One region of the Achromobacter sp. NCFB-sbj8-Ac1-l genome, then DNA from elsewhere that is predicted to be linked to it. Evidence: predicted binding sites of a transcription regulator. Region 1 holds the regulator's gene; the other holds the start of a gene.
The links. Region 1 encodes NrdR, which represses ribonucleotide reductase genes. Its sites were predicted from a motif close to CACNANATNTNGTG; they were not measured.
Positions count from the first base shown of each region.

Region 2: a site for NrdR is predicted at 3,696-3,709, ahead of ACUDP5_RS12495 (ribonucleoside triphosphate reductase). Genes of this name have one in related genera too.

Region 1 covers NZ_CP199812.1:672,486-687,040, reverse strand. Annotated here, with positions in the region: gene ACUDP5_RS03190 (SpoVR family protein) at 1-1,357, opposite strand, end outside; gene ACUDP5_RS03185 (YeaH/YhbH family protein) at 1,354-2,613, opposite strand; gene ACUDP5_RS03180 (PrkA family serine protein kinase) at 2,626-4,542, opposite strand; gene ACUDP5_RS03175 (DUF3142 domain-containing protein) at 5,382-6,644, shown strand; gene ACUDP5_RS03170 (hypothetical protein) at 6,631-9,147, shown strand; gene ribD (bifunctional diaminohydroxyphosphoribosylaminopyrimidine deaminase/5-amino-6-(5-phosphoribosylamino)uracil reductase RibD) at 9,211-10,326, opposite strand; gene ACUDP5_RS03160 (cysteine hydrolase family protein) at 10,577-11,143, shown strand; gene ACUDP5_RS03155 (GlxA family transcriptional regulator) at 11,172-12,131, shown strand; gene nrdR (transcriptional regulator NrdR) at 12,174-12,653, opposite strand; gene glyA (serine hydroxymethyltransferase) at 12,781-14,031, opposite strand; gene ACUDP5_RS03140 (LysE family translocator) at 14,238-14,555, shown strand, end outside.
Region 2 covers NZ_CP199812.1:2,697,936-2,712,490, reverse strand. Annotated here, with positions in the region: gene ACUDP5_RS12515 (M20 family metallopeptidase) at 1-329, shown strand, start outside; gene ACUDP5_RS12510 (Bug family tripartite tricarboxylate transporter substrate binding protein) at 359-1,354, shown strand; gene ACUDP5_RS12505 (PepSY-associated TM helix domain-containing protein) at 1,611-3,221, shown strand; gene ACUDP5_RS12500 (DUF3325 domain-containing protein) at 3,218-3,568, shown strand; gene ACUDP5_RS12495 (ribonucleoside triphosphate reductase) at 3,716-5,716, shown strand; gene nrdD (anaerobic ribonucleoside-triphosphate reductase) at 5,766-5,948, shown strand; gene ACUDP5_RS12485 (anaerobic ribonucleoside-triphosphate reductase activating protein) at 5,914-6,711, shown strand; gene ACUDP5_RS12480 (aminotransferase-like domain-containing protein) at 6,702-8,141, opposite strand; gene ACUDP5_RS12475 (hydroxymethylglutaryl-CoA reductase, degradative) at 8,274-9,563, shown strand; gene ACUDP5_RS12470 (hypothetical protein) at 9,657-10,130, shown strand; gene ACUDP5_RS12465 (tripartite tricarboxylate transporter permease) at 10,127-11,515, shown strand; gene ACUDP5_RS12460 (nitronate monooxygenase family protein) at 11,686-12,843, shown strand; gene ACUDP5_RS12455 (TetR/AcrR family transcriptional regulator) at 12,935-13,573, shown strand; gene ACUDP5_RS12450 (PEP/pyruvate-binding domain-containing protein) at 13,570-14,555, shown strand, end outside.

The sequences.
Region 1 (14,555 bases):
TGACCTGGATGTCCGGCACCTGGTTGTCGCGGTTGTGCTGCGCGGCCAGCAGGCGGCGGATGTCGCGGTAGCCTTCGTCGTCGTGGATGGCGGCGACTTCCAGCTTGGGGTTGGCCTGGTGGTCCGAGATCGCAAAGAAGCGGAACTCGCGGATCAGGCGCGGCGACAAGTATTGCGAAATGAAGGACTCGTCCTTGAAGTTGCGCATGGCGAAGTCCAGCGTCTTCAGCCAGTCGCCGCCCGCGATGTCCGGGAACCAGCGGCGGTCTTCGGGGGTGGGCTTTTCGCAGATGCGGCGGATGTCCGACATCATCGCGAAACCCAGGGCGTACGGGTTGATGCCGCCGTAGCCACGTTCGTCAAAGCCGCGCTGGCTGACGACGTTGGTATGGCTTTGCAGGAACTCCATCATGAAGCCGTCGTTGACCAGGCCCTTTTCGTGCAGGCGGTTCAGGATGGTGTAGTGCCAGAACGTGGCCCAGCCCTCGTTCATGACCTTGGTCTGCGTCTGCGGGTAGAAGTACTGCGCCACCTTGCGCACGATGCGCACCAGTTCCTTCTGCCATGGCGCGAGCTTGGGCGAGTACTTCTCGATGAAGTACAGCAGGTTTTCCTCGGGCTCGGGCGGAAACACCACGGCGGCCGCACGCGGATCCTTGTCGGCTTCCAGCCGCGGCAGCGTGCGCCACAGGTCGTTGTATTGCAGGCGCGCGTGCTCCTGCCGTTCGGCCTGGCGGGCGGACTCTTCCTTGTACGAGATCGGGGCGGGCCGCTTGTAGCGGTCGACGCCGTGATGCGACAGTGCGTGGCAGGAATCCAGCAGCGCTTCCACCGCGTCGATGCCGTAGCGGTCTTCGCAGTCCATCACGTACTTGCGGGCGAACACCAGGTAGTCCAGCACACCGTCGGCGTCGGTCCACTGGCGAAACAGGTAATTGCCCTTGAAGAACGAGTTGTGGCCGTAGCAGGCGTGCGCGATCACCAGCGCCTGCATCGTCATGGAGTTTTCTTCCATGAGATAGGCGATGCAGGGGTTGGAGTTGATCACGATCTCGTACGCCAGGCCTTGCATGCCGCGACGGTAGTACTGCTCGTTGCGGATGAATTCCTTGCCGTAGGACCAGTGCGGATAGCCGATAGGCAGGCCGGCCGACGCATACGCGTCCAGCATCTGTTCCGAGGTGATGACCTCGATCTGGTTCGGGTAGGTATCCAGCCCGTACTCACGCGCGACCTGCGAGATCGCGTCGTCATAGGACTGGATCAGCTCGAACGTCCATTCGGAACCTTGCGACAACGGCCGGGGGCTGGCGCCGACCGATTCCGGCTCTACGAGTGCGCCCACGATGGCATTCATGCGGTTTCCTTCTTGAACAGGTCATGGAACACGGGATAGATCTCGCCGCGTTCGCAGATGCGCCGCATGACGAAATGCGGCTCCAGTTTCTGTTCATATTCCGCCCACAGGCTGCTCTTGCGGGCTTCCTGCGAGTCGGGAATCTCGATATAGGCGAAGTAGCGCGAGGCCGGCAACAGGTGTTCGGCCAGGAAGCGCGCGCTCTTGCCAGCGTCGGCGCCGAACGAATCGCCGTCGCTGGCCTGCGCCGCGTACACGTTCCAGGCCGTAGGCGGATAGCGCTTCTCGACGATCTCGCGCATCAGTTCCAGCGCCGACAGCACGATGGTGCCGCCGCTCTTGGGATCGTAGAAGAAGGTCTGCTCGTCCACTTCCTCGGCATTGTCGGTGTGGCGGATGAAGACCAGGTCCACGTGCTCGTACTTGCGCGACAGGAACAGGTACAGCAGCGTGAAAAAGCGCTTGGCCAGGTCCTTCTTGCCTTCGTCCATGGAACCGGACACGTCCATCAGGCAGAACATGACCGCGCGCGCCATCGGTATGGAAACCGACACGCGGTTGCGGTAGCGCAGGTCCAGGTCGTCCAGGAACGGCACGCGGGCCAGGCGCTCGCGGCAGTCTTCGACGTCCTGCTCCAGCGTCCGGATCTGGTCGGCGGGCGCGCCCGCCGACAGGGCCTTGGCCAGGCGCTCTTCGGCGTCTTCGAGGTCGGCGCGCGCCTTCACGCTCAGCGCCACCCGCCGCGCCAGCGATGACTTCAGCGTGCGGCTGATGCTGAGCATGCTGGGCGAACCCGTGGTGGTGTAGCCCGCGCGCTGCCATTTCTTCTGGCTGACCTCGCCCAGCTGATTGCGTGCCAGGTGCGGCAGTTCCAGGTCTTCGAAGAACAGGTTCAGGAACTCGGCGCGCGACAGGCTGAAGGTGAACTGATCGACCGCCTCGCCTTCGCCGGGTTCATTGCCGCCCTGGCCCTCGCCTCCCTGGGGCCGGTCGATGGCGTCGCCCTTGGCGAATTCGCGGTTGCCCGGATGCACCATTTCCCGGTCGCCGCCCGCGCCGTGCCGGAACGTCGGCTCGGAAATATCGCGGGCGGGCAGGTTGATCTCGCCGCCCTGATCCATGTCCTGGATCGAGCGGTCGCGGATCATCCCATGGACCGCCTTGCGGATCTGGTCCTTGTAACGCCGGAGAAAGCGCTCCCGGTTGACAGCGCTTTTGTTGCGCCCGTTAAGACGGCGATCGATCAGTGAATTCATGATTCACCTCGCTCAGGAAGACTTCCTCACGCGGAGGTACCACTCGCACAGCAGCCTGACCTGCTTTTCCGTGTAGCCCTTTTCCACCATCCGGTCGACAAAGCTCTGGTGCTTCGACTTGTCCTCGGCCGAGGCCTTGGCGTTGAACGAAATCACCGGCAGCAGGTCTTCCGTGTTCGAGAACATCTTCTTCTCGATCACTTCGCGCAGCTTTTCATAGCTGGTCCAGGTCGGGTTGCGGCCGTTGTTGTTGGCGCGCGCCCGCAGCACGAAGTTCACGATCTCGTTGCGGAAGTCCTTCGGGTTGGCAATGCCGGCCGGCTTCTCGATCTTTTCCAGCTCATCGTTCAAGGCGCTGCGGTCGAAGCTTTCACCGGTTTCCGGGTCGCGGAATTCCTCGTCCTGGATCCAGCAGTCGGCAAACGTGACGTAGCGGTCAAAGATGTTCTGGCCGTACTCGGAGTACGACTCGAGATAGGCGGTCTGGATTTCCTTGCCGATGAATTCCGCATAGCGCGGCGCCAGGAAGCCCTTGATGAACTCCAGGTAGCGGCGGCGGATTTCCTCGGGGTAGTCCTCGCGGCCGATGCGCTGCTCGAGCACGTACATCAAGTGCACCGGGTTGGCGGCGACTTCGGTCTGGTCGTAGTTGAAGACGCTGGACAGGATCTTGTACGCGAAACGCGTGGAGACCCCGTTCATGCCTTCGTCGGTGCCGGCGTAGTCCTTGTATTCCTGCAGCGCCTTGGCCTTCGGGTCGACGTCCTTCAGGCTTTCGCCGTCGTAGACGCGCAGCTTGGAATAGATGCTGGAATTCTCGGGCTCTTTCAGGCGGGTCAGCACCGAGAACTGCGCCATCATGTCCAGCGTTCCGGGCGCGCACGGCGCCTTGGACAGCGAGCTGTGATGCAGCAGCTTTTCGTAGATGCGGACTTCTTCCGAAACCTGCAGGCAGTAAGGCACCTTGACGATATAGATACGGTCGAGGAAAGCCTCGTTGTGCTTGTTGTTGCGGAAGGTCTGCCATTCCGACTCGTTCGAGTGCGCCAGGATGCAGCCGTTGAACGGAATCGCCGAGAACCCCTCGGTACCCTTGAAGTTACCTTCCTGGGTGGCCGTGAGCAGCGGGTGCAGCATCTTGATCGGCGCCTTGAACATTTCGACGAACTCGAGCAAGCCCTGGTTGGCCAGGCACAGGCCGCCGGAATAGCTGTAGGCATCCGGATCATCCTGCGAGTGGCGGTCGAGCTTGCGGATGTCGACCTTGCCCACCAGCGACGAGATGTCCTGGTTGTTCTCGTCGCCCGGCTCGGTCTTGGCGATGGCCACCTGGCGCAGCACCGACGGATTCAGGCGCACCACGCGAAATTGCGAGATGTCGCCGTCGAATTCCTTCAGCCGCTTGACCGCCCACGGCGACATGATGCCCGACAGGTAGCGGCGCGGAATGCCGTATTCCTTTTCGAGGGTGTCACCGAAGCGTTCGGGATGGAACAGGCCCAGCGGCGACTCGTTCACGGGCGAACCCTTGAGCGCGTAGATGGGATAGCTCTCCATCAGGACCTTCAGGCGTTCTGCGATGGACGACTTGCCGCCGCCCACAGGCCCCAGCAGATAGAGGATTTGCTTGCGCTCTTCCAGTCCCTGCGCGGCATGCTTGAAGAACGCCACGATCTGCCCGATGACGTCCTCCATGCCGTAGAACTCCTGAAACGCTGGATAGCGCCGGATGGTCCGGTTGGAAAACAAACGGGAAAGACGTGGGTCGTTGCGCGTATCCACGATTTCAGGTTCACCAATCGCCGCCAGCATGCGCTCAGCGGGGCTGGCGTATGCCATCGGATCGCGTTTGGCGAGATTCAGATATTCCTCAAGGGAAAGCTCTGACTCCTGCTCTCTTGCATACTGCGACTTGAAGCCTTCGACGATGTTTTGCACGGAAACCTCCTACAACACGCGAAAAAGCCATGACGTCCCTACGTGTCCCCATTGTGTGCCTCAGTGCTTGTGCGTGACTAGACAATCTCGCCATAAGCAATCTCGGCACGGTCGTATGTTGCTTTCGCCACACATCAACCAAGAGCACGATCGGGCCCTTTCCGTTTAGGCTGCACCCTTCGGACACAAGTTCCGTCAGGGATTGCAACTAACGTGAATAAGTTCACTCGTACGCCTTCAGCATATCGCTGTAGAACGGGCGCATGATGCGGCCGCATATGAAATGGTCAGCAATGATTTGAAGGGATGAGCGATATCCCGGTGGATTCTTATGATCCGGGGCGTAAGGCCCGGTGCGTTCGCTGAACGATGGCAGCGAACGGTCTGAACGGCGCGATGTGCGACCGGGTTCAGCGACGTGTCGGTCCGGTTGTTGAAAGCGCCGGTACGCAACACTGGAATCCGTGGTGACGAGGGCGCGTTGCGGGCGGTGGAGCAAGCCATGCGCGCGTAGCGCCAAGTCATGGTCTTAGCTTAAGCCGATTTGACGCTTTTGTGGCAATTCATTTGCGCCGATGCGCAAAAAATGCAGCAGGAAATGTTAGGGACAACGCGAACGGCGTTCACGCAAGAATCGCTCCCAAACTTGCTGCGATCCGGCTGCAAGCCGCGCCGGCAAACGCTATGCCGGCGATGGTCTGCGACTATCGGCTGCATTTCCTGGCAGCCGCATGCGCAGAGTGCTAATACCCCTTGCGACATCAAGGATAGAATCACGCATCTTTTCAGCCGCGCGCAGCCCTTTTCTTTTCACTGTCTTTCACCGCATCATGCCGACCCGCCCGCGACCCGCCACCCCAGGGTTTCGCATCGCCAACGCGCCGCGGCGCCGGCCCCTGCTTGCGGCGATCTGCGGCCTGCTGCTGCTGGCCGGCTGCGAACCCGCCCGCGCGCCGCACGCAGGCGCCCCCCTTCCCAACGATGCCTATGTCTGGCAAAGGCGCTGGACGCCCGCCGTGACCGGCGCGCTGGCAGACGGCGCCGCATCCGTGCGGTCCTGGCGCGTGCTGGCCGCGGAAATGCGCGCCGACGGCGTCTGGTTCGATGCCGCGCCGGATCTCGCCGCGCTGGCCGCAACCCAGCGGCCGGTGGTCGCGGTGCTGCGGCTGGACGGTCGCGTGGGCGCGCTGCGGTCCGACGACATCATCGCTCGCGCCACCGCCACGCTGGCCGCGTGGCGCGATGCCGGCGTCGTGCCCGCCGCGCTTGAAATCGACTACGACTGCGCCACCTCGCAACTGCCGGCCTACACCGCCTTGCTGATCGACCTGAAGCACCGGCTGGTGCCCGGCGTGGCGCTGTCGATCACCGCATTGCCGACCTGGCTGGACAGCGCCGCGCTGGCCGCGCTGCTGGCGGTCCCGGACGAAACCGTGCTGCAGGTCCATGCCGTGCAGGATCCCGCGCTGGGTCTGTTCAACGCCAAGCGCGCACACGCCTGGCTGGATGCCTATGCGCGCCAGACCCATCGGCCGTGGCGCGTGGCCCTGCCCACTTACGGCAGCCGCGTCGCCTGGGACGACAGCGGCCGCATTGCCGCCGTCGAAAGCGAGCGCCCCGCCCTGATGCCTGGCGGCCGCTCGGCCGAACTGCTGGTCGCACCCGCCGACATGGCGGCGTTTGTGGCCCAGCTGGACCGCGAACCGCCATCGGGCCTGGCGGGCATCGTCTGGTTCCGCCTGCCAACCGCCGCCGATACGCGCGCCTGGAGCCTGCCGACCTGGCGCGCGGTGCTCGCCCGCCAGCCCCTGACCGCCGACATGACCGTCGCGGCGCAAACCGCCGGCCCCGGCGGCGCGCGCAACGTGCTGTTGGCCAACCGCGGCAACAGCGATGCCCCGCTGCCCTTTGCCATCCGCCTGGACGCCGCCTGCCGCGCGGCCGACGGCATCAACGGCTACACCCTTGAATACGACCGCCAGGGCCTGTATCTTCGCCGCGCGCAAGATGGCCTGTTGCGTGCCGGCGCCGAACGCGCCATTGGATGGATACGCTGTGAATCCGCAACCCCGAGCCTTCATGTACAACCGTAAATCGCTTGTCGCCGCCCTGCTGCTGGCCTGCGCCGCGGGCGCCGGCATCGTCATCGCCTGCGGTCCGGAGTTCCCGCCGCAACTGCTCGATGACCGCGCCGGCACGCTGCAAGGCACGCCCGCCAATTCCTTCGCCTACGAGGCCGCGCGGCTGGCGCCGGCCACCGACGCGCTGCGCGCCAGCGAATCGGCCCTGCTACCTGACGGGACTTACCGGTCCGACGCCATGCCGGAAGACTACGACCCGGCGCTCAGCTCGGCGCAACGCGACCAGATCCGCGCCATGCGCGCCAAGCCCGACGGCGATCAGGCCTATGCCGCTGGCGCGGGCCTGCCCGAGGCGGTACGCCTGTATGTCGCCGCCGCGGTGGACTACCGGACGGCCCCGCAAGGCCAGGGCGACGAGCGCCGGGACCGCGCCCGCAAACGCCTGCTCTCTATATTGGAGTTACCGGCCGAACAAGCCGCGACGCGCAGCGTCTGGGCGGCCTACCTGTTGGCGGAAATGGGGGACGTCGAAGCCGCCTACGCGCCGCTGGACGAGCATTCCCACGAAGCCAGCCACGATGCCGACGCCTGGCGCACGCACGACGCCGACGCCTACGCGCGCGTCCGCACCCTGGCGCTGCGCGGCGACGCCGATCCGCTCGGCCTGGCGGTGGCCAGCTACGGTCAGCAGGCCCGGCTATACCTGACCGGCGCGCAAGGCCCCTGCGTCTACGAAGACGGCGCCCCCGCCACCGAGTGCACCGACGCCATTGCGCCCGCCGACCTGAAACAGGCCATTCACCTGTACGCAGACCAGGCCGCCCGCGGTTCGGTCAGCGGACGAGAATCGCTTCGTATTCTCGCCCAGTGGGGGTTGAGCTCGCCCGCTCGCGCATCCCGCCTGATCGACGATCCGATCAGCCAGCGGCTGCTGGTAGCCTACGGGCTGGCCCGCGTGGGCGACATCGTCGACGGCAACCCGGACAGCGCCAACGACCTGTGGGCCACCTTCGACGCCACCGGCCGCCTGGCCCTGGCCGATGCCGCCACCGGCCGGCCCGACCTCACGCCCAATCCCACGCTGCAGTCGCTGGTGACCGCCTTGCAGACGCAGGACCCGCAGCGCATCGCCGATGCCGACCGGGTGGCCGCGCTGGCGTATCGCGTGGGCCGCTACGACCTGGCGCAGGCGCTGGCCGAGCGGCTCGATACGGCGCTGGCTTGGTGGGTGCGCGCCAAGCTTGCCGTGCGACAGGGCGACAACGAACGCGCCGCGCGCGCCTACACGCGGGCCTTGGCCGCGTTTCCGCGGGCCGACGGCAGCCTGGAACCCAACGCGGGTGCGCTGCTGAAAGCCGAGCAAGGCGTGCTGTCGCTGTCGCGCGGCCAATATGTCGAAGCGCTGGACCAGCTCTATCGCGCCGCCGCCCACCGGGATGGCGAAGCGCCGCCCGACGAAGGCTGGCCGCTGTCGCCGTACTGGAACGACGCGGCCTACGTGGCCGAACGCGTGCTGACGACCGATGAGCTCAAGGCCTACGTGGACCGCCAGGCCCCGGTGTCGCCGCCGCCCTCGCGGCCGCCTGGCTTCAACCGCTACACCACCGAGCAGTTCTACGAATGGAGCCGCCTGCACCAGCCCCCCGTGCACGACCGCCTGCGCCAGTTGCTGGCGCGCCGGTTGGTGCGCGAGGGCCGGGCGGACGAAGCGCTGGCCTATTTCCCCGCCGACGGCGATCCCCGCTTTGCCTCGCTGCAATACCAGGACGGCGACTGGAAGATTGTGGACTCCAACGTGCGCCAGCGCGCCGCCGAGTACAGCGACGCGCTGCAAGCCGCCGGCAACGCCTGGGGCCGCACCTCGCGCGCGCAGGCCTGGTACGCCGCCGCTACCTTGGCGCGTCGCGACGGCATGCGGATCATGGGTTACGAACAGGGCCCCGACTACGCCGTGTACGACGGCAGCTACGCAGCCGGCGCCGGCCGCGACGCCAATCCGTGGTGGCGCGAGGCCCGCGCCGACGCCGGCCAGCCGCTGGATACGCCACTGCAACGCGCCGAAGCCGACCTGCCCGGCCCCTTCGTGACGCAGGAAGAACGGGTGCGCTACGCCGCCAGCGAAGCCAAACCCGACGTGCGCTACCACTACCGCCAGATCGCCGCCGACTACGCGCTGAAGGCTGCCGACCAGTTGCCCACCCGCTCTCAGGCGTTCGCCGCCGTGCTGTGCCGCGGCGCGCGCTACGTCATCGACGACACGCCGGAACGCGCCACCGCCATCTACCTGCGCTATGTGGATCAGGGCGCGCAGGTGCCGTTCAGCGCCACCTTTGGCCGCGAATGCCCTGAACCCGACTTCCAGTCGGCCTCGCGCTTTCACTACATCCAGGCCTGGAAGGCATGGGAACGCGTGCGCCATCAGCATCCGGGGCTGCTCTTGGCCGGCGGCCTGCTGGCGCTGGCAGCGCTGGGTGCGGGTGTCCGGGCCTGGCGGCCGCGAGGCAGCAAACCCTGAGCGGGGCCTGCTGGGAAGCGGGGCTGCTGATAAAGAAGAGCGAAGCGCGCTCGGGCGCAGCCCCTAGGACAGCGCCGGCAGCTCGACCCGGCGCATCAGCTCGCGCCAGTGATCCGCCACCCGCGCGCGCACGCGCATGTCGGCGCCCAGGCGCTCGGCGTCGATGAATTCGTAACGTGGGGCGGCCTCCAGCCGCTCCAGCAGCGGCAGCTTGACCAGGCCGGCGGCATCGCCCAGCAGCATCGGCGCCAGGTAGACCAGCAGTTCGTCGATGCAACCCGCCGCCACCAGCGCACCGCTCAGGCCCGCACCGGCCTCGACATGGACTTCGTTGAACTGCTCTGCGGCGAACCAGCGCATCATGGCGGGCAGGTCGACCCGGTCGGGTTCCTGCCCCGGCAGCGCCACCACCCGTACGTTCCTGGCCGCCAGCCGGGCTTCTTTTGCCGCATCGGCGCGAGCGGTGAAGACGATGACTTCGCCGCCATCGATCAGGCGCGCATCTTCCGGCAGTTCAAGACGGCCGTCGACCACCGCCCGGCGCGGCTGGCGCGGCGTGGCCACGCTGCGCGCGGTCAGTTGCGGGTCGTCCTTCAGTACGGTGCCGATGCCGGTCAGCACCACGCAGCTGCGTGCGCGCCAATGGTGCCCGTCGGCGCGCGCCTCTGGGCCGGTGATCCATTGCGACACCCCGTTATGCAGCGCGCTGCGGCCATCCAGCGACGTGGCCATCTTCAGCCAGGTCCAGGGCAGCCCGCGGCTCATGCGCGACATGAAGCCCGCGTTGATGGCCAGCGCTTCTTCGCGGCACACGCCGGTGGTAACGGCAATGCCGGCCTCGCGCAGCCGCGCCAGGCCGCGGCCGTTGACCAGCGGATTGGGGTCGCCCAGCGCCACCACCACCCGGGCCGGCTTGGCGGCCAGCAGCGCGTCCACGCAGGGCGGCGTGCGGCCGAAATGGCTGCACGGTTCCAGCGTGACATATACCGTGGCGCCGGCCACCGATTCGCCGCGAGCCTGGGCATCGCGCAGTGCGCCGACTTCGGCATGCGGGCCGCCCGGCGGCTGGGTCGCGCCTTCGCCCAGCACCCGGCCGTCGCGCACGATCACGCAGCCCACCCGGGGGTTGGGCGCCGTGGTGTACATGACGGTCTGCGCCAGCGCCAGGGCGCGCCGCATCCAGGTAAGGTCGTCGGAGTCATAAGGGTGCGTCATGCCTGCGATTGTATGTCCGCCGCCCGCGATGGGCACGGGGAGCAGCCGGCCGGCGGGCCTTGCGCTCCGTGCCGCGCTATGATCTTCGACAGGGCCTGGCCAGCATGTCCGTTTCGGGCCGATGCTGGTCTGGAGCCGGCCTCGCCCAAGGGGCATGCCAGGGCGAAAATACCTGCCATACCCCTTGAAATTCCACGGCACGGAGCCCGGAACCATGAAACAAGCACTGATAGTCATCGACGTCCAGGATTCCTTCCGGCAGCGTCCGTTTTGGGACGAGTCCGAATACCCCGCGTTTGTCTCGCAGCTCCAGGGCCTGATCGATTCGGCCGCGGCGCGCGGCATTCCGGTGCTGCAGGTGTTCCACATCAGCGCCGCCAACGACCCCGCCAATCCGTTTTCCCTGGCGTCCGGCCACGTCAGGACCCTGGACGAAATCCGCATTTCGCCCGACGCGGTGTTCCACAAGACGGTGCATTCCTCGCTGTACGGCAAGGCCGCCGACGGTTCGACGTTGCACGACTGGCTGGCCGCGAACGGCATCGAAGGCGTGATCGTCAGCGGCATCCGCACCGAACAGTGCTGCGAAACCACCACCCGGCATGCCAGCGACGCCGGCTACAAGGTCGTGTTCCCGACCGACGCCACGCTGACGTTTGCCATGCAGAGCCCGTCGGGCCAGCACTACACCTCGGCGGAAATCCGCGACCGCACCGAACTCGTGCTGCAAGGGCGCTTTGCCCGCATCGCGCGCGCCGCCGACGCCTTCGCCAGCGCCTGACCGAACCCACCAGGACAGGACGCCCCCGATGATTCCCGTGCACTTCATACTGCCCCGGGGCATCGTGCTGCTGGACGTGGCGGGCCCGGCCGAGGCCTTTCGCGTGGCCAACAAGCTGTGCCCCGACGCGTTCACGCAGCATTTCTGCGGCCCGTCCACGGAAATCGAAAGCGGCATTCCCGGCCTGCACCTGGCGCGCATCCAGCCGTTGCCCGACCAATTGCCGCCCGAGGCGCTGGTGATCGTCTCGGGCGTCGTGGGCAAGCCCACCCGCCTGGACGAACCCGAGGCGCGCCGCATCATCGAGTGGCTGGCGGTACGGCATCCGGCCGACGGCTTCACGCTGATGACCGTCTGCGCCGGCGCCTTATTCGCCGCCGCGGCCGGCCTCACCCGCCAACGCGAATGCACCACGCACCATAGCTGCCTGGCCCAGCTTGCCGCCATGGACCCGACGGCCCGGCTGCACGACAACCGCATCTTCGTCGAAGACGGCAACCTGGTCAGCAGCGCCGGCATCACCGCCGGCATCGACCTGGCGCTGCACATGGTGTCGCGCCATTGCGGGCCGCGCGTGGCCAGCGAGGTGGCGCGCGACATGGTGGTCTACCAGCGCCGCGCCGGCACCGATTCGGCGCTGTCGCCGTGGCTGGAACATCGCAATCACATGCATCCCGGCGTGCATCGCGTCCAGGACGCCGTGGTACGCAACCCGGCCGCGGACTGGTCGGCGCAATCGCTGGCCGAGCAGGCCCACACCAGCGCGCGGCACCTGACGCGGCTGTTCCGCGAGCACGCGGGCTGCACGCCCATGGACTATCTGTATCAGATCCGCGTCGCGCTGGCGCGCGACATGCTGCGCGAAACGCGCTTGAACCTGGAATTGGTGGCGGAAAAGTCGGGCTTCGGTTCGGCCCAGCACCTGCGCCGCGTGTGGCGCCGCTTCCAGCCGCAGACGCCAAGCATGGCGCGGGCGGAACCGCGGTAAACGGCGTTCGCCGTCATTCCTGCGCCGTCATTGCGCGCGGCGTTATTCCTTGCGCAGCTTGCCCGGCAGCAGCGGCCCCTGCATTTCGCGGATGGCCTCGACGAATTCGCCGATGTCTTCGAAGCTCTTGTAGACCGATGCGAACCGCACATAGGCCACCTTGTCGAGCTTGCGCAGCTCGTTCATGACCAGTTCGCCGATGTGCTCGGACGGCACTTCCCGCAGGCCGCTGGCCAACAGCTGTTCTTCGATGCGGGCCACGGCCCCGTCCACGTCTTCGGTGCTGACCGGCCGCTTGCGCAGCGCCAGGCTCAGGCTGGCGCGCAGCTTGGCCGGATCGTACTCGCTGCGGCTGCCGTTGCGCTTGACGACGGACGGCAGGGCAAGTTCCACCCGCTCGTACGTGGTGAATCGCTTGTCACAGGACTGGCAGCGGCGCCGGCGGCGGATGGCGTCGCCCTCTTCCGAGACACGGCTGTCGACGACCTGCGTTTCGGAATTGCCGCAAAATGGACACCGCATGTGTGATCCCTGAAAACACGGAAAGGCAATAATTCGTCGACATTGTAACGATGAAACAAACAAAAGGACGGCCCTTGCGGAGCCGTCCTTTTCGCAGGCTGGGCGGCTGACGCCGCCAGCGGCCGTCTTACTTCTTGCCGTAGACCGGCAGGCGCGAGGTCAGCTCGTTGACGCGGGCGCGAACGGCGGCGATGTTGGCCTCGTCACGCGGGTTGTCCAGCACGTCGGCGATCAGGTTGGCGGTCAGTTCCGCTTCGGCTTCGGTGAAGCCGCGGGTGGTCATGGCCGGGGTGCCCAGGCGGATGCCGCTGGTCACGAAGGGCTTTTCCGGATCGTTCGGAATGGCGTTCTTGTTGACCGTGATGTGGGCCTGGCCCAGCACCGCTTCGGCTTCCTTGCCCGTGATGCCCTTGGAACGCAGGTCCACCAGCATGACGTGGCTTTCGGTGCGGCCCGACACGATGCGCAGGCCACGCTTGACCAGCGTATCGGCCAGCACCTTGGCGTTCTTGACCACTTGCTGGGCGTAAGCCTTGAATTCGGGTTCCAGCGCTTCCTTGAAGGCCACGGCCTTGCCGGCGATGACGTGCATCAGCGGACCGCCCTGGATGCCGGGGAAGATCGCCGAGTTGACGACCTTTTCGAACTCGGCCTTCATCATGATGACGCCGCCGCGCGGGCCGCGCAGCGACTTGTGCGTGGTCGAGGTGACGAAGTCGGCATGCGGCACCGGGTTGGGGTAGGCGCCGCCCGCCACCAGGCCGGCGTAGTGGGCGATGTCGACCATGAACAGCGCGCCGTTTTCATGGGCGATGCGGGCCATGCGTTCGAAGTCGATGTGCAGGGCGTAGGCGGACGCGCCGGCCACGATCAGCTTGGGCTTGTGTTCGCGGGCCAGTTGCTCGACCTGGGCGTAGTTCAGGACTTCGTTTTCGTCCAGGCCATACGAGATGAAGTTGTACAGCTTGCCCGAAGCGTTGACCGACGCGCCGTGGGTCAGGTGGCCGCCTTCGGCCAGGCTCATGCCCAGCACGGTGTCGCCCGGCTTCAGGACGGCCATGTACACGCCCTGGTTGGCCTGCGAGCCCGAGTTGGGCTGCACGTTGGCGGCTTCGGCGCCGAAAATCTGCTTCAGGCGGTCAATGGCCAGTTGCTCGACCACGTCGACGTATTCGCAACCGCCGTAGTAGCGCTTGCCCGGATAACCTTCGGCGTACTTGTTCGTGAGCTGCGTGCCCTGGGCTTCCATGACGGCCGGGCTGGCGTAGTTTTCCGAGGCGATCAGCTCGATGTGCTGCTCTTGGCGTACGTCTTCCTTCTGGATGGCGGCCCAGACGTCCGGGTCAGCCTTGGAGAGGGTGAGGTTGCGGTCAAACATGACGGGAGGTTCCTGAAGCGGGTAAGAGAGGGGGAAACTGCGCCCGGGCGGGTAAACCCGGATAATGACGAATAGTTTACCGCGTCACGCCAATTCCCTTGTCGCCAAAATGCCCCGAATGACGGCAAAATTCCCGGCAAGGGCGCGAAATTCCGGCCATTCCCCCGCCGCCGGAAAACGGGCTCAACCCGACTTGAGAACCTTTCATGCAAACCCAGACCTTGATCGCCTACACCCTGGTCGCCGCCGTCAGCGTCGTCACCCCCGGCCCCGCCAGCATCCTGGCCATGCGCAACGGCGCGGCCGGCGGCCTGCGCGCCGTGCTGCCGTCGTCGCTGGGCAATGTCACCGGCCTGTTCCTGCTGTCGGCCGCCGCCATGCTGGGCCTGGGCGTGGTGCTGCAATCGTCGGCGCTGCTGTTCGCGGCGCTCAAGATCGCCGGCGCCGCCTACCTGATCTACCTGGGCCTGCGGCACCTGCTGGGCAAAAGCAGCGTGGCCGCACCGCCACCCGACACCCAGGGG
Region 2 (14,555 bases), 2.0 Mb from region 1:
GCGTGGGCATGCAGGCCGGCGCCACCCGCCTGTCGCCCGACAACGCCTGGGTGCGCTGGGCCGCGGCCTCGCTGGAACGCACCACGGGCCGGCGCCCGGCGCTCTTGCCCAACCTGGGCGGCTCGCTGCCCAACGACATCTTTGCCGACCAGCTCGGCCTGCCCACCCTGTGGGTGCCGCATTCGTATCCGGCCTGCGCGCAGCATGCGCCCAACGAACACCTGCTGGGCAGCGTGGCGCGCGAAGGGCTGGCGATCATGGCGGGCCTGTTCTGGGACCTGGGCGACCAGGGCGCGGCCCTGCGCCAGAAAGCCGCGCCTGCCGCCTGACCGATTTCCCCACGATCTTCGACCCGTCCATGACTGCCCCTACGCTGAACCGCCTGTCCGCCGCCGCCCTGCTCGCGGCGACCCTGCTTGCCACCACCTGGACCCACGACGCCCGCGCCGCCTATCCCGAACAGGCCATCAAGCTGGTCGTGCCCTTCACGCCCGGCGGCGCCACCGACGCCGTGGCCCGCCTGCTGGCCAACAAACTGTCGGGCAAGCTCGGCCAGGCCGTCATCGTCGAAAACCGCCCGGGCGCCTCGACCGTCATCGGCGCCGACGCCGTGGCGCGGGCCCAGCCCGACGGCTACACGCTGCTGCTGTCGGGCAGCACCACGTACACGGTATTGCCGGCGCTGAAACCTTCGCTGCCCTACGACCCTCGCAGCAGCTTCGAACACATCGCCATCGTGGCCCTGGCGCCCGTGGTGCTGCTGGTGCAGAACAGCGTGGCGGCCCACACCGCCCAGGAAGCCGCCGAACTGGCCCGTCGCCAGAGCGCCAGCGGCGGCCTGATGTACGGCACCTTCGGCCCGGGATCCGCGCCGCACCTGGTGGGCGAAATGTTCGCCGAAGCCGCCGGCGCCAAGATGACGCCGGTGCCCTACAAGGGCAGCGCACAGTTCATCACCGCGCTCATCGGCGGCGAGATCGCGTTGGGCGTGGATACGGTGTCGTCCGCCGCGCCGCAGGTCAAGGCCGGCAAGGTGCGCGCCCTGGCCGTCACCGGCGAGCACCGCGTGCCGCAATTGCCCGACGTGCCCACCTTCATCGAAAGCGGCCTGCCCAGCGTGTCGATGGTGGGCTGGTACGGCCTGGTGGCGCCGGCCCGCACGCCCGCCCCGGTGCTGGATACGCTGAACGCCGCCGTGTCCGACATCATGCAGGACCCGCAGGTGCGCCGCGCGATCACCGATCTGGCGCTTGAACCCGTATACCTGCCCAGCCCGGCCTTCAAGGCCCGCATGGAAGACGAACTGCGCACGTTTGGCGAAGTGGGTCGGCGCGCCGATATCAAGCTGGACTGAGGCCTGGGCAGGCGGTTTCGTCACCCCGCGGGCTTGACGCCGCCATCCCCTGACAGACCGCGCTTCTCGCGACGCCGCCGGCCTTTGGCCGGTGTATCCCTGCCAGGAAAACCGGGCCGCACATCGCTGCGGCCCGCCCCACTCCGACCCCATTTAGACTAGAATCGGAACCATTCTCAATAAAATGCCCCGCGCCCCGTCTGTGGCCGCGTCGACAATAAAGAGGCTCGTTCTGAAATCCGGTTTCCGCTTATCCATGGCCTGGCTGCACACCTGGGTCGGCCTGTGGTTTTCCTGGCTGCTGTTCGCGGTCTTCCTGACCGGCACGCTGGCGGTGTTTTCCGAGGCCATCACGCATTGGATGACACCCGAGCATCACGCCGCCGAAGCCCGGGACGCGCAGCAGACGCCCGCCCCCGTCAACCGTGAACGCCGGCTGGAACTGGCCGTGCAATACATGTCGCGCCACCACGCGGGCGCCGGCATGTGGGAGATCTGGCCGGTCGACCGCTTTCACGACAATGGCCTGGTGGCCTATTGGTTCGACAAGAACGGCCAATACGCCGACGCCGAGCTGGATCCCGACACGGGCCAGGCACTCGCCGAGGATTCCCACGGCGCCGCCCGCGCCACGATCGGCGGCACGCACTTCGTCGACTTCCACTACACCCTGCACACCGATCCCGTCGGTCTGTGGATCGTGGCCTTCGCGGCCATGGCGATGCTGGTGGCGATGGTGTCCGGCGTGGTCACGCACAAGCGCATCTTCAAGGACTTCTTCACCTTCCGCGTCAAGAAAGGCCAGCGTTCGTGGCTGGACGCCCACAACGCGACCGCGGTGCTGACGCTGCCATTCCAGTTCATGATCGTCTACACCGGCATCGTCATCTCGAGCGTGACGCTGATGCCCGCGCCGATGGTGGCGGCCTATGGGTCCGGCACGCAAGCGTCGCGCCAGTACCTGGCCGAGCTGATGGGCGAAGACAAACCCGCGCCCACCGGCACGCCCCTGGCCACGCCGGCCCTGGAGCCGCTGGTCGCCCGCGCCGAGCAGATGATCGGCCAGAGCGCCCGCGCCATCGTCATCAACAACCCCGAAGACGGCGCCATGCGCATCGGCGTGTATGGCTGGAACGAAGACGCCGACACCTACCGCTCGATCAGCAACACCACGGGCATGGTGGAGTTTTCCGGCGCGACCGGTGAAGTGCTGCGCATGCGTCCGCCCGGCGGCGTGCATGGCGGCAGCGCGTCGCTGACCCGCCAGGTCATGTCCGACCTGCACATGGTCAAGTTCGGCGGCGCGGCCATGAAGTGGCTGTACTTCCTGTGCGGCCTGGCCGGCGCCGCCATGATGGGCACGGGCGCCGTGCTGTTCATGGTCAAGCGCCGCGCCAAAATGGGCAACGAATTCGGCGCCGCCACCGCGCGCGTCTACCGCCTGATCGAAGGCCTGAACGTGGCGGCATTGGCGGGGCTGGCCATCGCCTGCATCGCCTATCTGTGGGCCAACCGCCTCTTGCCTGTGTCGCTGCCGCAGCGCGCGGGCTGGGAAGTGCGCGTGTTCTTCATCGTGTGGGCGCTGACGTTGGCGCATGCCTGGCTGTGCACGCCGCGGCGCGCCTGGATCGGGCAACTGGGTCTGTTGGCAGCGCTGTGCCTGCTGCTGCCCGTGCTGTCGCTGGTGACGCTGGGCGATCATCCGCTGGCGCAGATCGGCCGCGGCGACTGGGAAAGCGCCGGCGTCGAACTCACCGCCATGGCCACGGGCCTGGCCGCCGGCTGGGCTGCGATACGATTGCGCAACAGCCCCTTGTCGGCGCCCCCGCCGCGCAAGACCCGCGCGCAACAGGAAGCCGCAGCATGAATCTGAACGACGCATTCGGCATCGCCATGGCGCTGCTCTTGACCTATTCCGGCATGGCCTGCCTCAGCCTTGCCATGCCGCGCCACTACGATCAGGTCTGGGGCCGCGACCCCAAGGCCGGCCACACCCGCGTGCTGCGCGGCGCCGGCATCCTGCTGCTGCTGCTGGCGCTGCTGCCCTGCGTGGGCCTGTGGGGCAACACCGTGGGCGTGGTGGCCTGGCTGGGCTGGCTGTCGGCCGGCGCGCTGCTCTGGGTCGGCATGCTGTCGTGGGCGCCGCGCCCGGCGATGGGCACCGCGGCGTTGGCGGTGGTGATTTCCCTCGCGGGCATCAGCTTCGGGTTCTAGGCTGACGCCGTCCAATTGCGCCGGCGCGGGGCCGCCCGGCGCCATTTGACCCGCATCAAACCCGGCCGACAAACAGCGCGGCCAAGTCGCATTGAGCACCATAGGTGGTGGTAGAGTTTTCTCACCCCACAACATATGGTGCCAGCGATGCAACTCGAACACATCCTCAAGCGCGACGGCCGGGTCGTGGAATTCGACCACGCCAAGATCGCCGCGGCCATCGCCGCCGCCGGCCGCAGCACGGGCGAACTGGACGCCGACATCGCCTTGGCGCTGACCGCCGCCGTGATCGACGCGCTGGCCGCCGACGGCAATGTCTGCCCGGGCGTGGAGACCATCCAGAACCAGGTCGAAGAAACCCTGGTGCGCGCCGGCTACTGGCGCACCGCCCGCGCCTACATCGTGTACCGCGAACAGCACGCCCGCCTGCGCGCGCTGCGCCACACGCTGGTGGACGTGGAAAGCGCCATGGAGGAATACCTGGAACAGCGCGACTGGCGCGTCAACGCCAACGCCAACCAGGGCTACAGCCTGGGCGGACTGATCCTGAACGTGGCCGGCAAGGTCACCGCCAACTACTGGCTGTCCAACGTCTTCACCCCCGAGGCCGGCCGCGCCCACCGCGAAGGCGACCTCCACATCCACGACCTGGACATGCTCAGCGGCTATTGCGCCGGCTGGTCGCTGCGCCAGTTGCTGACCGAAGGCTTCAACGGCATTCCCGGCAAGGTCGAATCCACGCCGCCGCGCCACATGTCGGCCGCCATCGGCCAGATCGTGAATTTCCTGGGCACGTTGCAGAACGAATGGGCCGGCGCCCAGGCGTTCAGTTCGTTCGACACCTACATGGCGCCCTTCATCCGCCGCGACGCGATGACCTATGCCGAGGTCAAGCAGGCCATGCAGGAACTGATCTACAACCTGAACGTGCCCAGCCGCTGGGGCACGCAGACGCCCTTCACCAACCTGACCTTCGACTGGACCTGCCCGGCCGACCTGAAGGACCAGATTCCCTACGTGGGCGGCGAGGAAATGCCCTTTGCCTACGGCGATCTGCAGGTCGAAATGGACATGATCAACCGCGCCTACATCGACGTGATGATGGCCGGCGACGCCAAGGGACGCGTCTTCACCTTCCCCATTCCCACCTACAACATCACGCCCGACTTCGACTGGGACCACCCCAACACCACGCGCCTGTTCGAGATGACGGCGCGCTACGGGCTGCCTTACTTCCAGAACTTCCTCAATTCCGACCTGGAACCGCACATGGTGCGATCCATGTGCTGCCGCCTGCAACTGGACCTGCGCGAACTGCTCAAGCGCGGCAACGGCCTGTTCGGGTCGGCCGAGCAGACCGGATCGGTCGGGGTGGTGACGGTGAACTGCGCCCGCCTGGGGCATACCTGCAAAGGCGACGAGGCCGCGCTGATGGCGCGCCTGGACCACCTGCTGGGGCTGGGCCGCGACGTGCTCGAAACCAAGCGCAAAGTGGTGCAGCGCTATATCGACCAGGGCCTGTATCCCTACACCCGGCGTTACCTGGGCACGCTGCGCAACCACTTCAGCACGCTGGGGGTGAACGGCATCAACGAGATGATCCGCAACTTCAGCGGCGACACCGACGACGTCACCACGCCCGCCGGCCACGCGCTGGCCGTGCGCCTCCTGGACCGGGTGCGTCAGCGCATGACGCAGTTCCAGGAAGAAACCGGCCACCTCTACAACCTGGAGGCCACGCCGGCCGAAGGCACCACCTACCGCTTCGCCCGCGAAGACAGAAAGCGCTGGCCCGACATCCTGCAGGCCGGCACCGCGGCCCAGCCCTACTACACCAATTCCAGCCAACTGCCCGTGGGCCACACCGACGACCCGTTCGAAGCGCTGTCGCTGCAGGAAGCGCTGCAAGGCAAGTACACCGGCGGCACCGTGCTGCACCTGTACATGAACGAGGCCGTGTCGTCGGCCGAGGCCTGCAAGGCGCTGGTGCGGCGCGCGCTGTCGAACTTCCGGCTGCCCTACATCACCGTCACGCCCACGTTCTCGATCTGCCCCAACCATGGCTACCTGGCCGGGCACCACGAGTTCTGCCCGAAGTGCGATGCCGAACTGCAAGCCAAACAGACGGCGTGCTGCACGCCCGCTTGAATTTTTTCACCGGACGATCCCCGCCCGGCCCTACACCAAGGAACCTGCCATGCAAACCTTGATCTCTCCTGAAACCACCGCCCCGCAGGCCCTGCCCCTGGACGACAGCCAGCGGGTGCGTTGCGAAGTCTGGACCCGCGTCATGGGCTATCACCGCCCCGTCTCTTCCTTCAACACCGGCAAACAGGGCGAATTCAATGAACGCCGCTTCTTCGTCGAACGGCGTGCCTGACGCGCCCGGCGGCCGCCCGGCCGCGCCGGCTGCGCGCCGCCAGGCACTGCGCGTAGTCCGGGCCGCGCCGCCGCGTCCGGTGGCGCAGCCGCTGCCGCGCCATTGCCCGGCGGTGGGCGGCCTGACGCCGTTTTCCACCGTGGACTGGCCCGGCACGCTGGCCGCCGTGGTCTTCATTGCCGGCTGCCCCTGGCGCTGTCACTACTGCCACAACCCCGAATTGCAGACCCGCGCCGCGCGCTATGACTGGCGCGACGTGCGCGCCTTCCTGGACACCCGCCAGGGCTTGCTGGACGCGGTGGTGTTCTCCGGCGGCGAACCGCTGAGCGAACCGCGCCTGCCCTCGATGATCCGCGAAGTGCGCCGCATGGGCTTTCGCATCGGCCTGCACACCGCCGGCATCTATCCGCTACGCCTGGCCGATGTCATGCGTTACCTGGACTGGGTGGGCCTGGACATCAAGGCCGATGCGCAGGGCTATGACGACATCACCGGCCGGCGCGACTCGCAACGCCCCGCCCAGGCCTGCCTGACGCAATTGCTGACGGCCGGCATGGATTTCGAATGCCGCATCACCTGGCATCCGGACTGGCTGAGCGAAACCCGCCTGCTGGCCCTGGCCGGCGAACTGGCGCGCCGCGGCGTGAAACGCTTTGCGGTGCAAAGCGCGCGGTCCAGCGCCGACGCCGCGCCGGCCTGGCACCTGACCGCCCCCGCGCAGGCCACGCTGCAGGGCCTGTTCGAACCGTTCGCCTATCGCTGAACGCGGCGCCGGCCGGACTGGCCCAGCCGCGCCGCCAGCGCCGTCTGGAAGCGCGGCGACACCACCGCGCCCACGTTGCAGCGCGACCACGGCGACACCGCCGTCGGGTCCACGCTGAAGACGCGGCCGGGCGCCATGATGACTTTTTCCGGCATCAGGTCCTGCGCCAGCGTCAGTGAATTTTCCACGCCGGGAAACGCCGACCACAGATACAGCGAACGGGTGGGCCGCACGTACACGTCGGCCCCCAGCGCATCCAGCACGTGCAGCGCATTGCGGGTGGCGGCTTCCAGGCGCTGGCGCAGCCGCACCAGGTGGCGTTCGTAATGGCCGTCGCGCAGCATCACATCCACCATGCGTTCGCAATATTCCGAACTGCTGACGTGCACCAGCGCCTTCAGGTCGGCCAGGTCACTGGCCAGCGCCGCGCCGCAGGCGATGAAGCCCACCCGCAACGCCGCCGAAAACGACTTCGAAAAGCTGCCGATGTAGACCGTGCGCTCCAGCTGGTCCAGCGCCGACATGCGCACCGCCGACGTCGGCTTGAAGTCGGCCAGGGGGTCGTTCTCGACCACGACCAGGTTATGGCGTTCGGCCAGTTGCAGCAGCTTGTAGGCCTTGGCCGGCGAGATATCGGACCCGGTGGGGTTATGCGCCAGCGACTGGGTGAAGAACAGGCGCGGCTTCTCGCGTTGCAGCAAGGCTTCCAGTACGGCCAGGTCGGGGCCGTCGGCCAGGCGCGGCACGCCCAGCATGCGCACGCCCGCCAGCTTGAGCTTGCCGAACAGCGGGTAGTAGCCCGGGTCGTCCACCAGCGCCGCCGCGCCCGGCGGCAGGAAGTAGCGGATCACCAGGTCCATGGCTTCGTTGGCGCCATGGGTCAGCACCAGTTGCGACGGCGCCGCGCTGATGCCCACGTCGCCCAGCTTGCGCACCAGGCTTTCGCGCAGCGGCGCATAGCCGAAGCGGCTGCCGTAACGGAACAAGGTACCCAGCCCCGTGCGCACCACCTTCTGGTGGTAGCGGTCCATGCGCATGTCGGCCAGCCATTCCACCGGCGGAAAGCCGTCGCCCGCGGCGATGGCGTCAGGCTGCGTCTTCAGTTGTTCGCGCATCAGCCAGACGATGTCCATGGCGCGGCTGAGCTGGCCCGGTTCTTCGTCGGCCGCGCGTTGCGCCGGGCCCGTGTCCAGCACGTAGAAGCCGGACCCGCGGCGTGGCTCGACCAGCCCGCGCGCCACCAGCATTTCAAACGCCACCACCACCGTGTTCTTGGCGTAGCGATGCAATTGCGCCAGCTCGCGCAGCGACGGCAGTTTGTCGCCCGGACGGTAGACGCCGTCGGCGATCTGGCGGCCGATCAGGCGGGCCAGGCTGTCGGCGATGGGAGCGGCGCGCGGGGCGCGGCCCAGGGGATTGTCGTCGTCCACGGGGTGGGATTCCAGTCGGGAGCAGGCCAAAATTGGTGCAGTGCAATGGTACTGTTCGTCCAAACTGTACCTCTGAATGCCGGTACAGTTTACCTAGAATCTGGCCACCTGATTCTTATATGGAGACATGCCATGGTGGCCGATTCACGCCTGCCGAACTTCCGCGCCCTCACCCCCGCCCAACGCCTGTCGGCCATCGCCGATGCCGCCGACCTGACGCCGGAAGAACGCCAGTTGCTGGCCGAACCCGGCGCGCTGGGCCTGGACCGCGCCGACGGCATGATCGAAAACGTCATCGGCGCGTTCGAGCTGCCGCTGGGCGTGGCCGGCAACTTCCAGATCAACGGCCGCGACGTGCTGGTGCCCATGGCGGTGGAAGAGCCGTCGGTGGTCGCGGCCGCCTCGTTCATGGCCAAACTGGCGCGCAGCGGCGGCGGCTTCGAAACGTCCAGCACCCGGCCGCTGATGCGCGCCCAGGTGCAGGTGCTGGGCCTGACCGACCCGCACGGCGCGCGCCTGGCGCTGCTGCGCGAACGCGAGCGCATCGTGACGCTGGCCAACAGCCGCGACAAGGTGCTGATCGGCCTGGGCGGCGGCTGCCAGGACATTGACGTGCACGTGTTCGCCGACACGCCGCGCGGCCCCATGATCGTGCTGCACCTGATCGTGGACGTGCGCGATGCCATGGGCGCCAACACCGTCAACACCATGGCCGAAGCCGTGGCCCCGCTGGTCGAGGAAATCACCGGCGGCTCGGTGCGCCTGCGCATCCTGTCCAACCTGGCCGACCTGCGCCTGTCGCGGGCCCGCGTGCGCCTGACCCCCGACGTGCTGGACACCAAGGAACGCAGCGGCGCCGAGATCATCGAAGGCGTGCTGGACGCCTACACCTTCGCCGCCATCGACCCCTACCGCGCCGCCACGCACAACAAGGGCATCATGAACGGCATCGACCCGGTCATCGTCGCCACCGGCAACGACTGGCGCGCCGTCGAAGCCGGCGCCCACGCCTACGCCTGCCGCGACGGCCGCTACACGTCGCTGACGCACTGGGAAAAGGATGCCTCGGGCGCCCTGGTCGGCACGCTGGAAATGCCGATGCCGGTCGGCCTGGTGGGCGGCGCCACCAAGACGCATCCGCTGGCGCGCATCGCGCTCAAGATCCTGGCGGTACGCTCGGCCCAGGAACTGGGCGAGATTGCCGTGGCCGTCGGCCTGGCGCAGAACCTGGGCGCGCTGCGCGCCCTGGCCACCGAAGGCATCCAGCGCGGCCACATGGCGCTGCACGCGCGCAACATCGCGCTGACGGCAGGCGCCGTCGGCGCCGAAATCGACGCCATCGCCAAACGCATGGCCGCGGAACACGACGTACGCACCGACCGCGCCGTGGCACTGCTGGAGGAACTGCGTAAACCGGCCTAGGGGCTGGCATCGGCCGGCGGCCCACCGCCGGCCGCACAAGAACAGAGGCGGCGCGCCAGACCTGGCCGCCGCCCATCCATCAAGGAGACAGACATGGATAGAGACAGCAAGGCGTCCGCCGGACGCCTGGCCGAAGTATGGAACGACACGGTCGACCTGCGCCACCTGGCCTGGGCGATCGTCATCGGCATCGGCGTCAGCGTGGCGGGCTTTTACAGCGCCAGCAGCTGGCTGCGCACCCGCGTGGCCTCGCCCGAACTGGCCCACGCCTACGCCATGCTGGCAGGCCTGGCCGGCTGCGTGCTGGCCGGCGTGATCTGCGCACGCCTGTTCCCGCCCAAGCGTGAAGTGGTCGAGCACAGCGCCTCGCACGATCCCGCCTGGCGTGCCGAAGTGCTGGCCGAACTGGCCGCGCAACCTGGCGGCCTGGGCACGCTGGCGGACCTGCCGCCCGCCGTCGTGCAGGAACTGAAGGAACTGGACCTGTACGAACTGTTTGCCGCGCCGCCCCCCGCGCCCGCCGCCGTCAACCTGCCGCAAGGCGCCGCCAAAGAGGTGCTGGCATGAGCGATCCCGCGCTGCTTGAACAAATCATGGTGGCCGCGGCCATGGGCCTGCTGGGCGCCGTGGTGTTCGCCGCCATCGGCCTGGTGTCCGGCACCGACGAGACCACCACGCTGGCCCCGCTGACGCTGCTGGTCGTGCTGCTGGGCGTGCCGCCCGCCGGCGTCTTCACGTTCTTCCTGGCCGGCGCCGTCGCCAAGCACATGACCCATGCCGTGCCGACCGCGCTGCTGGGCATCCCCGGCGACACGCTGGCCACGCCACTGCTGCAGGACGCCAACATGCTGCGCAAGCTGGGCGTGCCGCACATCGCGCTGCGCAAGATGGTGTCCGGCGCCATCGTCGCGGCCTTCGTGGCCGTGCCGCTGGCGGTGCTGTTTGCCGTGCTGCTGGCGCCGTTCGGCGGCGCCATCACCAAGTCGGCGCCGTGGATCTTCCTGGCCGCGGCCGTGCTGATCGCCTACTTCTCGGCCGGCCGCTGGGCCGCGGTGGCGCTGCTGGTGCCCTTCGTGGTGGTGATCGTGGCGCTGCAAAGCCTGACGGCCAAGTACGGCGTCAAGCTCAGCATCAGCTATTTCCTGGGCATTGCCATCGGCCCGTTGATCGCCGACCTGTTCACCGTGATCGCGCCGCAGGGCCGCGCGAAGATGATGCGCGACAAGGTGCGCACGTTCTCGCTGGCGCCGGACGTTAAGGGCTGGTCGGGTTATTTTCCGAACCCGCTCAAGGTCATGGACCGCATCCAGACCCGCTGGACGCTGGCCACCGCCACGATTTCCAGCGCCACCTTCGTGTTCAGCCCGGTCGCCATGACCGTGGTGCTGGGCGAACTGGTCGGCTCGCGCATCAAGCATGCCTACCACCGCCTGACCACGGTGCTCAGCGCGCGCAACGGCGTTACCGAGGCGACCTACATCGCCGAGGCCCTGATTCCGCTGATCGCCTTCGGCCTGCCGCTCAGCCCGGTGGCTGCCGGCCCCGCCGCGCCGCTGTTCAACGCCCCGCCCCGCTTCACGGTGGATGCGGCCACCGGCGAAACCCACAACCTGCACAACCTGCTGAACCACTGGGAATTCCTGGGCTACGGCATGCTGGCGGTGTTGCTGGCGGCCGTGGTGTCGTACCCGTTCGCCATGAACTTCGCGCGCCGCGCCGCGCTGTTCGTGTCGCGCAAGGTCAGCCACGAGGCCATCATTGCCACCTTCGTCGGTCTGATCATCGTCATCAGCGTCTGGGAAGGCCAGTTCCTGGGCCTGCTGGTGATCCTGACCATGGGCCTGTTCGGCGGCCTCTTGTCGCGCCTGTTCGGCTTCAATACCGGCGTGCAGTTCATGGGCTACTACACCGCCGTGCTGACGGTGCCGGCGCTGGTCAAGCTGGTGGCGTAACGCGCGGGTCCGGTCGGGGCGCTTGCGCCCCGGCCCCGCCCGGCGGCCGGCGTCCCCGAATAACCCTGCCGCCCTCCCTGCCGTTTCCCCCACCCGCTTGATCCCGCGCAAAGCGCAGCGCCACGCCTTGCTCTAGCCTCGGAACCACTGTTCCTAAGAAAGGCGAATTCATGACGTGGTTCAAATCTCTCACCCTTGCCGGCCGCGAGTTGCTGCCCATTGTCCAGGGCGGCATGGGCGTGGGCGTATCCGCCCACCGCCTGGCCGGCGCGGTCGCCAGCCAGAATGCGGTCGGCACCATCGCCAGCGTGGATTTGCGCCATCACCACCCCGACCTGGTCGAGCAGACCGAACACTGCCGTGACCGCGAGCGCATCGACAGCGCCAACCGCGTGGCCCTGCACCGCGAAGTGCGCGCCGCGCTGGACACGGCACAAGGCCGCGGGCTGGTGGCGGTGAACGTGATGAAAGCCGTGCGCGACCACCCCGCCCTGGTGCGCCAGGCCTGCGAAAGCGGCGCCCAGGCCATCGTCATGGGCGCCGGCCTGCCGCTGGACCTGCCCGACATGACCGCCGACTACCCCAAGGTGGCGCTGGTGCCGATCCTGTCCGAAGCGCGCGGCGTGGCCGCCGTGCTGAAGAAATGGATGAAAAAGGGCCGCATGGCCGACGCCGTCGTCATCGAACACCCCGGCTACGCGGGCGGCCACCTGGGCGCCGCGCGCCTGGACGACATCCACGACGAGCGCTTCGAATTCAAGCGCGTGCTGGGCGAATGCCATCAGCTGTTCCATGACCTGCAACTGGGTAGCGACGCCCCGCGCCTGATCGTGGCCGGCGGCGTGGGCAGCCACGAGCAGGTGCGCCACTGGCTGGCCAACGGCGCCGATGCGGTGCAGGTCGGCACGGCCTTTGCGGTGACGCAGGAAGGCGACGCGCACGAGAACTTCAAGCGCGTGCTGATGCAGGCCGACCCGACAAAGCTGGCCGAATTCACCAGCGTGGCCGGCCTGCCGGCCCGCGCCGTCGCCACGCCGTGGCTGACCCGCTACCTGCGCCAGGAAAAGACGCTGCAGGCCGGCGCCCGCTGCGACCCGCGCCGGTGCAGCCAGCGCATGGACTGCCTGACGCAGTGCGGCATACGCGACGGCATCTCGCGCTTCGGCCAGTTCTGCATCGACCTGAAGCTGGCCGCCGCCATGCGCGGCGAAGTCAGCCGCGGCCTGTTCTTTCGCGGCGCGTCCAGGCTGCCGTTCGGCGATGCGATGCGCAGCGTGCGGGAATTGATGGATTACTTGCTGAACGGCCGGATGCCCGCGGCAGCATGACGGTTGGCGGGCGCCGGGGTACGGCGCCTGGGGCTTTCAAAAATTATTGAACGACGTACAATATTATTCGTCGTTCAATAACTTACCGACCATGCCCGCCGCCTCCCCCGCCACCCCCGCCGCCCCCGGCCTGCGCGAACGCAAGCGCCAGCACACGCTGGACCATCTGGCCCAGACCGCCTATCGCCTGTTCGAAACGCTGGGCTACGACGCGGTCACCATGGAACAGATCGCGGCCCAGGCCGACGTGTCCAAGGGCACGCTGTACAACCACTTTCCAGTCAAGGAAGCGCTGCTGGCGCATCGCTTTCATGCCGAACTGGCCGCGAGCGCAGCCGATCTGTTGCCCGGCCTGCGCGCCCAGCCCGACTTCGCGAAACGGCTCAAGCGCGTGCTGCACGCGTCGGCGCATTGGTCGGAATCTAACCGCGCCTATCTGGGCCCCTACCTGCGGTACCGGCTGTCGACCCTGCGAGCGGATCACGACACCGACAAATCGCCACGCAGCGGCATGCAGGCGCTATTCGAAGGGCTGATCGCGCAAGCCCAGGCCGCCGGCCAATTGCGCGCGGACCTGTCCACCGAACGCCTGGCCCACCAGCTGCAGTTCCTGCACCTGGGCGCCCTGCTGCGGTGGCTGGACCTGCCCGGCGCCAGCTTGCGCAAGGAATTCGACGCCCTGACATCGCTGTTCGTGCAAGGCGCCGCCGCCCCCGGAAACGCGCCATGACATCGCAAACGCCCGCCGGCCCGTCGCCCGATCGCGTGCCCGGCCCCACCCCCGCAGCCACCTCGGCGGCCACCGCGGCCCCGGAAGGCGCCGAGGTCCTGGATTGGGCGGCCGCCCGCCAGGCCGGCCCCGCCATCGCCGGCGGCAAGGGTTGGCAATTGGCGCGCATGGCCGAACTGGGCGTGCCGGTGCCGCCCGGGTTTGTGCTGTCGGCCCAGGCCGGCGCCGCGCATCGACACGGCCAACCCGTGCCGGCCGACGTCGCCCGGGCGCTGCGCGACGCCCTGCACGCACGCGGCTGGCTCGACACCCCCCTGGCCCTGCGTTCGTCCGCCCCGCAGGAAGACGGCGGCGCGGCGTCCTTCGCCGGCATCCACCTGTCCTGCCTGAACGTGCGGGGCGTACAGGCCGCCATCGAGGCGTTGCAACGCATCTGGGACTCGGCCCGGACGCCGCAGGCCGATGCCTACCGTCAGCGGCTGGGCCTGAGCCATGACGACCGGGCCATGGCGGTGGTCGTCATGCCGCTGGTCGACGCCACCGCGTCGGGCATCGCCTTCACCTGCGATCCGCTCACGGGGCGCCACGACCACATGGTGATCCACGCCAACTGGGGCCTGGGCGAATCGCTGGTCGCCGGCCAGGCGGACGGCGACGAATACCGGCTGCGCGCAGATGCATTGACGCTGACGTGGTCGCTGATGGACGCGCGCCTCGGCGCCAAGCGCCGAACCACGCGCCCCCTCGAAGGCGGCGGCACGCAACTGGTGGACCAGGCCGCCGAACACGCCGCCCGCGCCGTGCTGACGGCCACGCAGATCGACACCTTGGCGGCGCTCGTGCGCGACGCCGCGCGCGCACTGGATTACTCCGCCGCGCCCTACGATCTGGAATGGGCCTGGGACGGCAGCCGCTTCTGGATCGTGCAGGCGCGCCCCGTCACCGCCCTGGCACGCCACACCTATCCCGGCCTGCAATCGCA